2 regions of the Psychrobacillus sp. FSL H8-0484 genome follow, and region 2 is predicted to be linked to the other one. Evidence: riboswitches for the same ligand, from Rfam matches in the RefSeq annotation. Region 2 holds a riboswitch; the other holds the start of a gene.
The links. Region 2 has a riboswitch for cyclic di-GMP ahead of MHH81_RS03675 (hypothetical protein). Riboswitches for the same ligand answer to the same signal wherever they lie in the genome.
Positions count from the first base shown of each region.

Region 1: it holds a riboswitch for cyclic di-GMP, as region 2 does, so the genes downstream of both, MHH81_RS17515 (DUF5667 domain-containing protein) here and MHH81_RS03675 (hypothetical protein) in region 2, are expected to answer to the same signal.

Region 1 covers NZ_JBBOSZ010000001.1:3,578,287-3,584,513, reverse strand. The annotation lists gene MHH81_RS17525 (endonuclease MutS2) at 1-1,393, shown strand, start outside; gene MHH81_RS17520 (small acid-soluble spore protein H) at 1,492-1,671, shown strand; cyclic di-GMP riboswitch class I at 1,851-1,935, shown strand; gene MHH81_RS17515 (DUF5667 domain-containing protein) at 2,019-3,431, shown strand; gene MHH81_RS17510 (DUF1292 domain-containing protein) at 3,637-3,900, shown strand; gene MHH81_RS17505 (protein kinase domain-containing protein) at 4,254-5,054, opposite strand; gene MHH81_RS17500 (PepSY1/2 domain-containing protein) at 5,390-6,227, shown strand, end outside.
Region 2 covers NZ_JBBOSZ010000001.1:794,118-800,344, reverse strand. The annotation lists gene MHH81_RS03680 (DUF5305 family protein) at 1-1,010, opposite strand, end outside; gene MHH81_RS03675 (hypothetical protein) at 1,026-1,595, opposite strand; cyclic di-GMP riboswitch class II at 1,653-1,735, opposite strand; gene MHH81_RS03670 (hypothetical protein) at 1,968-2,570, opposite strand; gene MHH81_RS03665 (signal peptidase I) at 2,826-3,935, shown strand; gene MHH81_RS03660 (S8 family serine peptidase) at 4,097-6,227, opposite strand, start outside.

The DNA of each region.
Region 1 (6,227 bases), 2.8 Mb from region 2:
TCTCAAGAGTGGTGCTAATAAAGAGTATATTCAAGAATTCTTTATAAGTAAAAAAGATGATCGTTTTACGGTTCCCATTAAAGCTTCTTACAAAAATCAGGTGGAGGGAACAATTATTGAAGTTTCTTCTAAAGGATCCACTGTATTTATTGAACCAGCTGCTATATCCAAGTTAAATGCAGAATTAGCAAGTCTTAAGGCTGAGGAATCGATGGAGGAGTATCAAATTCTAGCCACTCTTTCAGGTAGTATTCTCGAGGAAACGAGACAAATCAACATCAATATTGAACTAATTGGGCAGTATGACATGATTTTTGCAAAAGCAAAGTTTAGTAAAAGGATAGATGGTATTGAGCCAAAGCTAAATAATCATGGCTATATCCAATTGAAAAATTGTAAGCATCCTCTTTTGTCTGGAAATATTGTGCCATTAGACTTTGAAATCGGAAAAGACTATCGTAGTTTAATTATTACAGGACCTAATGCTGGTGGTAAAACGGTGGTATTGAAAACAATTGGAATACTAACACTAGCCGTCATGTCAGGTTTTCATATTGCAGCCGATGAAGGTACGGAAATAGCAGTTTTTGATAACCTATTTGTTGATATTGGGGACAATCAAAGTATTGAAAATTCACTCAGTACTTTTTCCTCTCATATGAAAAACATCTCAGAAATTATGAGTGCATCATCGAATAACACACTTCTTCTTTTCGATGAAATCGGAAGTGGTACTGAACCCAACGAAGGCGCTGCTCTAGCCATTGCCATCCTCGAAGAATTTTATCAAATGGGATGTATAACAGTTGCGACAACTCACTACGGGGAGATTAAACGTTACTCCGAAATTCATAGTGACTTTATGAATGCTGCTATGCAATTTAACAGTGAAGTATTAGAACCGATGTATAAACTATTAATCGGTAAGTCAGGAGACAGTAATGCGCTTTGGATTTCTAAAAAAATGAATTTACGTGAAAAGGTACTACAAAAAGCACAACATTATATAAACAACAAGAATTATGACTTAGAACGTGTGAAAGAAAGTAAGATAAAAAGGCAAATACAGAATACTCTTAAAGAAGAAGCAACTTATGATTTCGAAGTGGGAGACAGAGTAAAGCTCCTAGAACAAAATGATTATGGAATTGTATATGAGAAAAAAGATAACCACCATAATGTTTTAGTATTCTATAAAGAAGAAATGGTAAAAGTTAATGTAAAAAGGTTGAAACTAGAAGGAAAAGCAACCGATTTATACCCAGAAGGATACGACTTGAATTCTTTATTTATAAGCTATAAAGAACGAAAATTTCAACATGACATGGAAAGAGGATCAAAAAAAGCATTGAAACAAGTTTCGAGAGATATAAAGAAAAGGCTTAGTGAATAGAGTGTTTGTTATAATTTAGCACTATAGCTGGGGTTGAGTATATCCAAGGAATTTTGGGTAAATAATAAGTATTGAAAATGAAAAAGGAGGTAGCTTCAATGAATGCACAACGAGCAGAAGAAATTGTTTTTTCAACAGATATGATTAATGTAACCTATAATGGAGAAAATATTTATATTGAGCACGTGGATAAAGATAAGGGATTAGCGACTATCCATTCCCTTGATGAACCAACTAATAAACAAAGTGTTTCAGTAACAAGCTTATATGAACAGTAATTTAGTCATGAATTTTCCTCTTAAATAGAAACATTTAATATTGCGCCTCATTGTTAGAGACAACCTAACATTAGAGGTGCAATTTTTATGATTACTGAATCAGAAAATTATGGTAAAAATAGATAGATATCTATTATCTAGTAATATATAATTATCTTGATAGGACAGGCATTTGTCCTATTCGAAAAAGGCAAATTCATTGAAAGATGAAGACGCAAAGTCTCAGACCTAACGCCGAATGGTTATGGTGGCTGGACTGCCGAAGAATATGAATGATAACTTAAAAAAGGTTTAATTCACCATTCTTCCTTGTATTTCTATTTTTAATAGGAGAGAGGAGTTTTTTTATGTCCATTTTTAAAGAGTTACGAAACGTTGTACTCACACCATTGGTTGTGGCATTCTTGGTGCTTGTTGTAGGAGTTAATCCTTCATTTGCAGATACGAATGATGCTTCAACTCTAGTTGAGGAAGATGCAGTAGTAGAATCTGAGGTTACTGAAGAAGAATCAATAGTAACGGATGAAACAGAAGAAGTAGAAGAACCTGTATTATTACCAGGTGATTTTTTCTATTTTCTTAAAACATTACAGGAAAGTGTGCAATTGGCTTTCACATTCGATGAAATGAAAGAAGCAGAGTTACTAAGCGCATTAGCTGAAGAACGAATTCTTGAAGCAACGGCATTATTTGAGCAAGGCGATGAAGAGAAAGCAATCGAAACACTTCAATTAGCGATTGATCAACAAAATGAAGCGTTATCTAAGTACGAAGAAACAGACTCTACTGAAGTAGTTTCGGATGAAGATAGTACTACGAATGAAGAAGGTACGGAAGAAGCAGTTCCAACCGAAGAAGATGGTACAACGGAGGAAGACGTTGCCATAGAAGACGAGCAGGAAGAAGATTCTATATATACTGAACTTGAAATAAAATTCTCATCAAATCTTCTTGCTTTACAAGCTGCTTTCGAAAAAGTAGAAAATCCTAAAGCAAAAGAAGCACTTGCGAAAAATGTTTTAAAAGCTCAGGAAAGATTGGTTAAAAAGATTGAGAAGAAGTTAGCGAAAATGGATAAAAAGTCAAATGAAGAAACAATAGAAAATGAAACTACCCAACCTGTAGAACCGATCAAAGAAGGAGAGTCTGATGCTACAGTTTCTGAAGAAGAAAACCCAACAGAAACAGCGACTGATGTAGTTCAAGAACAGGGAAATGTGGTAAACGAAGACTCGACTAAAAAAGGTGAAACTGCTTCAACAGTAGTACTACCTAAAGTCAAAGAAATTAAGACACCTGTTGCACCAAAAGTACATCCAGCAGTAAAAGTGGAAGATAAGAAAGAAGACGCGGAAGTAAAACAAAAGGAAGTAGCTAAAGCGGAAGAATCAGCAAAAAAAGCGGAAGAAAAGAAACAAAGAGCAGAAGCAAAACAAAAAGAAGCAGTAGCTAAAGCGGAAGAAAAGAAACAAAAAGCGGAAGCAAAACAAAAAGAAGCAGAAGAATCAGCAAAAAAAGCGGAAGAAAAGAAACAAAGAGCGGAAGAGAAACAAAAAGAAGCATCAGCTGAAGCAGAAGAATCGGCTAAAAAGACTGAAGAAAAGAAACAAGAAGCGGAAGCAAAACAAAAAGAAGCAGCGGTTAAAGCGGAAGAATCAGCCAAAAAGGCTGAAGTAAAACAGCAAGAAGCCGAGAACAAACAACAAGGAAATAAAGACAAAGAGAAATCTAATAATGGGAAAAAGGACAAGGAGGAATAAATTCCTCTAACAATTACGATTATAGCTGAATAACGGACTGTATGATGCAATACATCAGCATAAAAAGAGTCAAACCTTGATATAATATGAAGGTTTGATTCTTTTATTTTTGCTAAAAAACCTGTAATGTAAGATAATTCGTATGTAGGTTTAAAAGGGAAGTTTGAAGATATTATTTTAGGAGGAGATTGGAATGGAAGAGAAATTGGAGAAAATTGAAGTTGGTGCAATCATTACAGTGTTAGATGAAAACGATCAGGAGCAAGAAATGGAAGTGCTAGGATTGTTAACTGTCGATGGAGATGAATATGCTGCTGTCGGTTTTGTAGAGGATATACAAGGAGAGTCAGAAGAAGATATTGATGTATTCTTTTTCCGAGTGGAAAACGATGGAGAATTATCTTTTATAGAGAGTGACGAGGAATTTGAGAAGGTTTCTGGAGCTTTTAATGAAGCAGGAGAAGCGTAATAAGCGATAGAAAAGAGAGGGGAATTATTCTCCTCTCTTTTTCATATAAAATTAGGACGATAGGATGAAAAAAGTACGGAATAGTAAGTTTTATCGTCAACCTATGTTAGAATGAGCACTATAAAAAAGATGGGGAGAGGTAAAATGTTTAAAAAAATATTGAAACAAATCAAGCAACTTTCCCAAGGTAGCAGCGAGCGAAGACATGGTCATTATCATCGAGGTAGCAGTAGTGACCGAAGAGGAAGTTATTACAAACGTAGCAACAGCAGTAGCAGCAGAAAAAGTTATAAGCGATCACCACTGAGTGGAAGTAACTACTACAAACGCAAGGGGAGAAGTAGCAGTTAATCCTAATGTATCCCTTCGTCTGCTTGAAGTGCAGTTTGAACATCAGTTGAAATTTCGCTAATAGTTGAATAAGATTCCTTCACTTGTAGGAGTCTTTTCAGCAAATGAACGGTTTCTTTTTTTATCGTAAGCTCTTCCGTCCAAGGGAGAGCTTTTTTATTTTTGGAAGGGTAAGTTGTATAGAGTAAATATAAAAGGATTTCTCCTAAATCGTAGTGGTCCTGCTGTTTCATCTCGTAGGAACTTGCTGAATCCATGGAGATTCCCTGCTTCGACAAACCAAAGTCAATCAAATAAGGTTGGCCGTCTTTTAGTAAAATATTTGGGATACGTAAGTCCCCATGGTAAATATCCATGCAGTGCAGATAATCGACTAATTTAAGGAGATCAGCAATAAGAAGTAAAGACTCTTCCTCATTAAAAGATACCCTCTTATGAAATATTAAGTCTTCCAGATTGTCTCCTTCTATGAAATTCATGACATAAAACAAATACGCGTTATTGAAAAAAGTATCCATTAATACTGGCATATTTTTATGATTTGTCGAACGCAAAACAGTTATTTCATTTTCAAACAAAGCAACCTCTTTTTTGTTGTGATGCTTACTTGGACGAAGCTGTTTCAGCCCTCTGATTTCGTTCGTCTTTAAATCCTTGCAGCGGTAAAAAATACCGTAGCTTCCGGTTCCGATAACCCTTAAAACCTCGTATCGATCGTTCAGAACTTTTCCTTCTTTAATAGGTACATCCACAAAATACTGATAAATTTTTCGAATAGAACGCAAAATAGAAACTTTTCTCACCTCGTTTTTATTCTAATAGTAACAGAAGTAAGTAACTTAAAAACCATCTCCAATACTTCCGTCATCTGCTTTTTGTTTCTTTAAAAGTTTTTACCAATCGTTATGAGAAGAAAAAAGGCATGTTCCCTCTACATTAAACATAATATTTATAGAACTGTTTACAATTTCCAATAGAAAGGGTGGAGAGTAATATTCTAATACACATTGTAAAAGGAAGGTATCCCTAGATGCCAAAGGGGATTTTCATAAAGAGTATAAAATATAGATGAAACTAGCGTTCGTAATTTAAAGCATTTACTGTACCACACAAGTACTATTAATTTAGGGGGATTATTTTGGTTATTTTAAAGAAATTTGGTATTGTTTTAACCTCTTCTGCTTTATCTTTTGGAATGTTTGCTTCTATTGCTAATGCAAATACTTCAACCACAGTGATGGAGCAACCTGAAAAAGTACAAATTCAAATGGTTTCCAAAGAAACAGTTTTCACCAAAGCCGATTTAATTAAGAAGCTTAAATCTTTGTTTCCTAATAAGTTTGACCAATTATCGAATAGTGATTTTCAAATGGGCGGTGGTTACACTTACCCCAACGATGACACGGTACGTTATGATTTATATTTTTCTAAGACAATTAATGGAAAGCAATTAAACGGTAATGTTGTATTTGTCGGTAAAGATTTAGAAATCGAGCACTTTTCTTTTCAACCACTAAATCAAAAAGAGGCTTTATTTCCTGCAAAGGTTTCAAAAGATGAAGCAATGGATATTGCAAAAGGGTTCATGAAAAAAATTGTTGACGGGGAAGAATATCAATTAGAATCAAATAATCCCCTCTATTATTATTCGAAACAAATATTAACAGAACCAGTCCGTTACTCATTTTCTTTTACTCGTACGAAAAATAAAGTATCCATTGCGGAGCAAAGAGTAGAGGTAACTGTCCTTGGCAATGGTGAAATTGTGAGTTTATATATGAATCCTGTGAAGAAAAACTCGTCCACTTTTGAGGATATTAAAAAAATAAAAGAGAGTAAAGTAATATTAGATAAAGTAAAGGAAAACCTTACTGTTGATTTACAATATCAAATAGAAACAGATTACCAAACGGGTGAGCAACGTATTCAGCTTGTCTATCTGCCAACAACAAAATTGATAGGAGTTCAAGCAATTT
Region 2 (6,227 bases):
ATAAAATATAACTTGCTCTCATCCAGATGCATATTGTAGTAAAAAATAGGTAACTCTTTTGCATCCGCAATTTGTATGATAGCTTTAAATGAATTTAATAGAATAATTGATTTTTGGGAAGTTTCTACTTTCTGTGACACGGAAATCATTCTTTTTCCGTATTTTTTATTAATTTTTTCAGCTAGAGATTGAACATTCTTTTTTCGATTAGCCCAAAAATTTTTATTCATATAAATAATCACTAAGATAAAAAGAAGTGAGAAAACGGAACTAATGATACGCACAGGAGTTAAAGGTAATTCAGAACCGAAAAAAGTAAACATATTTTTGCTAATTTCAGTTGTTGTAAATGGTATCGTGGATATAAACTTTTTTTCAGTCGCTAATTTAATTTCTTCATAGAAATATTGGAAGATAAGCTTATCCTCCATTTTAATATCCTTTTCTATTCCGCCGGAAATAATTGTTCCTTGGATGTTTGGAACTATTTCTATAGTATATTCTTCTGTTCTGATCCCTGTTTCTTCTTCTACTTTCAAAATAAATGTTTTAACTTTTTCAATATCAATTTTAAAAGATTTGTCTATTATTGATATTGCTGTACCTTTTTTCGCAAATGATTGTTTTTCTGCTAAAGGGAATGACTTTTCCCAAAGGTCCCCTGCTTTTATAAGTAACTGAAATTCATGTGTACCTTTAGCAATTACTTCATTCTCTGAGTTAATGGTAGAATTTATGGTGAAAGGAATTGCATTCGTAATTTTTTTATACATTGTATCCCCAACTTCGATTGTTCCTCCAGTGGGATAAAGGATATTCGGGGTAATAGTCGCCTTGTAATCATAGCTAGTCTGAAAATGCGAGACGTTATTATCGACCTGATTCGTAATGGTTGTTGGCTGCATCAAAGTGTAGACGGATATGACACCAGCTACTACAAGTACTGGTAATAGTATAATCGTAAATTTCTTTTGGTACTTCTTAAACACATTATCTAAGGTCTCGCGCAATTTGATTCGCCCCTCTTATTGTTCGTCTGTAGGTTCTGGCGTTATAGGTTCCTCTGATTCTGGTATGATTCGTTCATCCGTTAATTCTGTGACGATATCCCCAATTACTTCTGGGTCCACTACATCCTCCTCTGGTTTTGGTGTCGCTAGTTCTTCGGTTATATCAGAAACTGGTTCTTTTACTTCGGGAAATTCGGGAAGAGTTGATTGTATCTCAGCATTTCCTCCTTCCCAGCGGGTTATTATTCGAATAACTTTTCCTGTTAAATCCTTTGAATTACCAGTTAAAGCAAACTCTTTCATTTCTCCAGGAAAAATACTAGAATCTACATCTTCGATATTCATAAACTCTTCCTCATATTCATCTAACAATTCAACTCTTTCAATTTCTATGGTTTTATCCGTATTATTGGTGACTTCAAACGTTTTTTCTTCCCCATAGGTTATTGCGATTAGGGCACTTTCCTCTTCAACTATAGATAGTAATACATTATTACTTATTTCAGCTTTTGAAAAACTATTGCTTTGCAAAAGTAATGATGAAATAAGTAATAAAGATGCTGTTAGAAATAATAGAAGTTTCAATTGTTCTCCTCCCAAACTCATAATAAAAGCCTCATTAGACGGAACAAATAGTCCACATCTAATAAGGCCGGTTGCACCAATAACTCCATACATCCCAGGTGCCCAAATACAGGATGTACTTCACAGTTTCCGCTGTCAGTATAGTAATCTATTCAATTGTAACCAAATTAATTTAAATAATTTGTCACTTATTGGTGGTGATTATATTCTATTATTGTATTATTAACGCTTATTTTATCGTTTATCATAAATGTCATAATGGTTAATACCACTTCTCTTCAAGTATGGACATACTATAGGATTTTTAAACCATCTAATAAAAAAAGAAGAACTAATGGACTCCCATTAATTCTCCCTTTTTATCTCTTCCTATTAATCTGCTACTGCTTCAGATTCGACGATGATAGAACCTAATAGTGCAGCTTGTGAAACTGCGTGTCCACTTGGAATATTGAATTTTACTGCGATGGTTCTGATGTTTTGCATTCCTGAACCTGACTCTTTCGTAACCTTATCAAATACTAAAGCTTGCCCTTGTGTACCCCAAACAGGTGCTTTATTAGCTCTAGGGTTACTAGCTTCACCAAAAGTAATATATTGAGCATAATCCCCTGTTGCTTTAATAGTAACTTTGATTGTTTCTGCTGATTTGTTTCTTAGAGTAAACAAATCATTCCACTGATATTCGCTGTTCGGTTGAAGTCCGTAAAACTTTGCAGTAGAGCCGTCTCGATCTACACCTTTACCGAATTGGAAGAACAACTCTCCGCCTTTTACAACTGCAGTTTTATCTTTTGACCCTATTTTATTTTCCCAGCTCCAAGGTGTATCAGCTTCGAGAGTTAATAATGCCTCATTTGAATTAACAACTTTCAATTCTGAAGCACTTGTGACCGTTGCCTTATTATAAGACATTGCAGCCATCACACTTGAAATGGCTAGTAGAAAAACTACTAAAAGTAAACCTTTTTTCATTACCATATCTCCTCCTAAAATTATTTGGCTTTTCGCCGTTTGTAACTAATTTCAGTATAGGATTATTGATACTTGTTATCCTCACTCTTCAGAGGGCTTTTTATATATCGTTTGTCTACTTCTTTATTACACTTCGTAACTCCTAAATATTCTACTTCTGTCTCTAGTAGGTATACTTTTGTACCATATGTATTCTACCGAAGAGGGGTTTATTTAAAATTAATATTCAATAATATAAGTGTAAGGAGGAATTCTATGAAGGTAATTTCAAAGCTTCTAAACATAATAGTCGTCATTCTTATCTTATGTTCATTAATTGCTGCGCTTGGTTCAGCTATTTCAAATAAACCTGTTCTCCTTACTGTTATTCTTTCTAATAGTATGTACCCCGTATGGGAACGAGGAGATATGGTCATCATAGAAAACCTGAAAGAGAAAGAAACTGTCCAACAAGGGGATATTGTTTTTTTTAAAACCACAGAGGGTGGTCTTGCTGATAAAGGATGGATTGCACACCGAATAATGTCTGGAAATGTTGAGCAAGGTTTTATTACAAAAGGTGATGCAAATAAATTTAACGATCAAGAATCAGATGGTACAGGACCTATAAAAAGAGAGTGGATTGCTGCAAGAGCCATTACACTTGGAGAAACTCCAATAGTCATTCCTAAAATAGGTTACTTATCTTTATGGATGGAAGAATATCAAAGTAATCCATATATTTTACCTGTCATTGCATTGGTTATTGCTATTTTAATTGCTATTGGTGAATTAAAATCTGAAAAAAAACATCGAAAGAAAAGTCAAGGAATGGAATTACAACTAATCTATATAATAGGTGGACTAACAATCTCGATTATTATGGGTGGGACAATGATTGCCTCTGGACAAAAAGCTACTATTACTTATGAAGTATCTGAACATAATCAGGGAGTGTTAATGGGAAGTAAAGTAGGAATACTACAGGTCGGTGATACGGTTACACAACCTTTATCAGAGCTTAGTAACAAAGGTTCGTTCCCATCTATTGGAGTAATTACTACTAAAGATAAGCAAATTGAGTTAAGTCATACAAATATATTCCTTCAAAAAGGACATCTCATCAATACCACATACACAGTACATGCTGAAAAACCAGGTGACTACAAATCAGCTGTTCATGTTGGAATCTTTTATCCATTACTTCCACCGTCTATTGTTTTTTTCCTTGCGGAGAAAAGTTATTGGTTAGCTCTTGTAATGGTCTCACTAGTACCAGGTTTACCTTTAATGATTTACCCATTCATTGATGGCATGATGAGAAGGAGAATTATGAAAGTATTAAGGAAGAAAAAGAATAAGGTGATGAATAGTTTGCCGTTTTGATCGTGGATTTTTCAAGTGACCACAGTCACTTACTTAATTTAGAAAAAATTCAAAAAACCTCCATCAATCTAAATAGACTGATGGAGGTTTTTGATTTTTATTTATCCAATGGTACCAGGTTCTCATATCATTAACTGTTTAGAACCTGGTACCGTGCAACCTTACTTTAAACCTTCAGAAAAAATAACAAAGATTTTTGCAGCTTGTGCTCGTGTTGTTGGACTGGATGGCATAAATTTACCTTCAAATCCTGAAACTACTTTAAGCTCATAAAGCATAGAGATTGCATTTATAGTTTCCGGACTATAGTTTCCTAAATCCGAAAACGGTGCTATTGTGGAAGCTTTGTATTGCTTACCTGTTTTGTGTGCATATGCACGTTCAATCATTAATGCCAATTGTGCACGAGTAACTTTATCAGCAGGCTTGAAGTTACCATTATCGCCTTTGATAATTCCATATTTATAGGCCGCTGCAATTTCGGATTTTGTTTCATCTGCATAATTAGCGATGTCGTTAAATGGTGCCACTTCATCTGTTTTTAATCCCAAAGAACGGACAATCAAAGAAACTGCTTGTGCACGTGTTAAATGATTGTTCGGTTTAAATGTTCCATCTGCATAGCCATTTATGAAGCCTAATTCAGCAATTTTTTGAATATAGCTTTCTGCCCAATGCCCTGTTACATCTGTAAACTTAATAGGTGTTGTTGGTTTAGGGTCTACTGGTTTAGTTGGACCTGTTGTACCAGTTCCCGGATTTGATGTGCCTGGGTTTCCTGATCCTGGGTTTCCTGGTCCTGGATCTACTGGAGGAGCTGTAACTGTAACGTTTACGGTTACTTCATCTTCACCGTGTTTAACCGTTATTGTTGTTTTACCTGCTGCTTTGGCAGTAACTAAACCTTCTGACACTGAAACTACTTTTTCATCCCCAACTATATACGTTGCTTCTTTTGTAACGTTCTTAACAGTTTCCGACTCAAATGAACCGTATCTTGCTGGTCCATCCGACGCGCTATTATTGTGTGATACAGCGTCACTATTAGATTCTGAATTATCTATTTGTGACACAAGAGTTAATTTAGAAAGCTCTACATTTTCATTGATTGGAGTTGTTGTTGCTTCTGCTGGTGTTACTGTTTCTGCTGGTGTTGCTGGTGTTGCTGGTTCTTCTAGTGTTACTGTTTCTTCTGGTGTTGCTGGTTCTCCAGGTGTTGCTGGTTCTTCAGGTGTTACTGGTTCTTCCGGTGTTGCTGGTACTTCCGGTGTTACTGGTACTTCTGGTGTTACTGGTACTTCTAACGTTGCTGGTGCTTCTTGAGGTCCTACGCCTTCGAATATCACTTTTTCCCCTTTGTTACCAGCTGCATCATTAATGACAACTTTCACAGAATCTGTCTCTGCTGTTACTGGGAATGAGAACGATCCATCTTGTTCTAATTGGAATGGTACAGCATTTCCTGCTACCCCATTTTGTGTGATTACATAAGATGCATGTAGTTTTTCATTCAAGTCATATTCCAAACCATACAAATATAATTCTTCATTATATTCAATATATTTGTCGGTTACCTGCCCTTTTGCCAGTCCATCTGCAACTGAACCAGCAATTTCCGGTTTCGTTGTTTTTACAACAACCGGTCCAACATAATCACCAATATCCGCCCCAGTAAGTGTCTCAGCATTAAAATCTATTGTATATAGACCATCTGGAATCGTCGTTACAGGTGCGCTACTCCATGGTTTGTACTGGCCAGCGACTTTTAGCGTGTAGGATCCCTTCGCAAGTGAAGCTCCTGCAGCTAAGTATCCGATATAGCCGTCTCCGTATTCTCCACCTTCAGGATTCATGATGTCCCAAAGTTCGACAAAATGTATTCCCACATTGCCCGTTATCGTGAATGCAAGTAAAGCTGAATCTTTCAAACCGTCTCCGTTAAAGGATAAATCTGTTTCTGAAATAGCCATATTTTTAATTTCTGTTGCTGCATCGCCACCAAAGTCAGCTGCAAATGGCAATGAAATATTAGTATATTTACTTTCTACTGGCGTAGTAGTTTCTAATACATTCAGTTGGACTTTAGCACCAGTTTGCATATTCAATTCCGTTTTATCCACTGAAAGTGAAACATCATTTACCGCTTCTTCTGCTGAAGTAATATGGATATAGCCTAGAATTTCATCTCCAACTTTTGTCGCAGTATTTTTCGAAGCAGTCAAAGTTACAGTCAACAATTCCTCACCATTTAATGTAAATGATGGCTTGTCGATAGTTACCTTAGCATCTCCA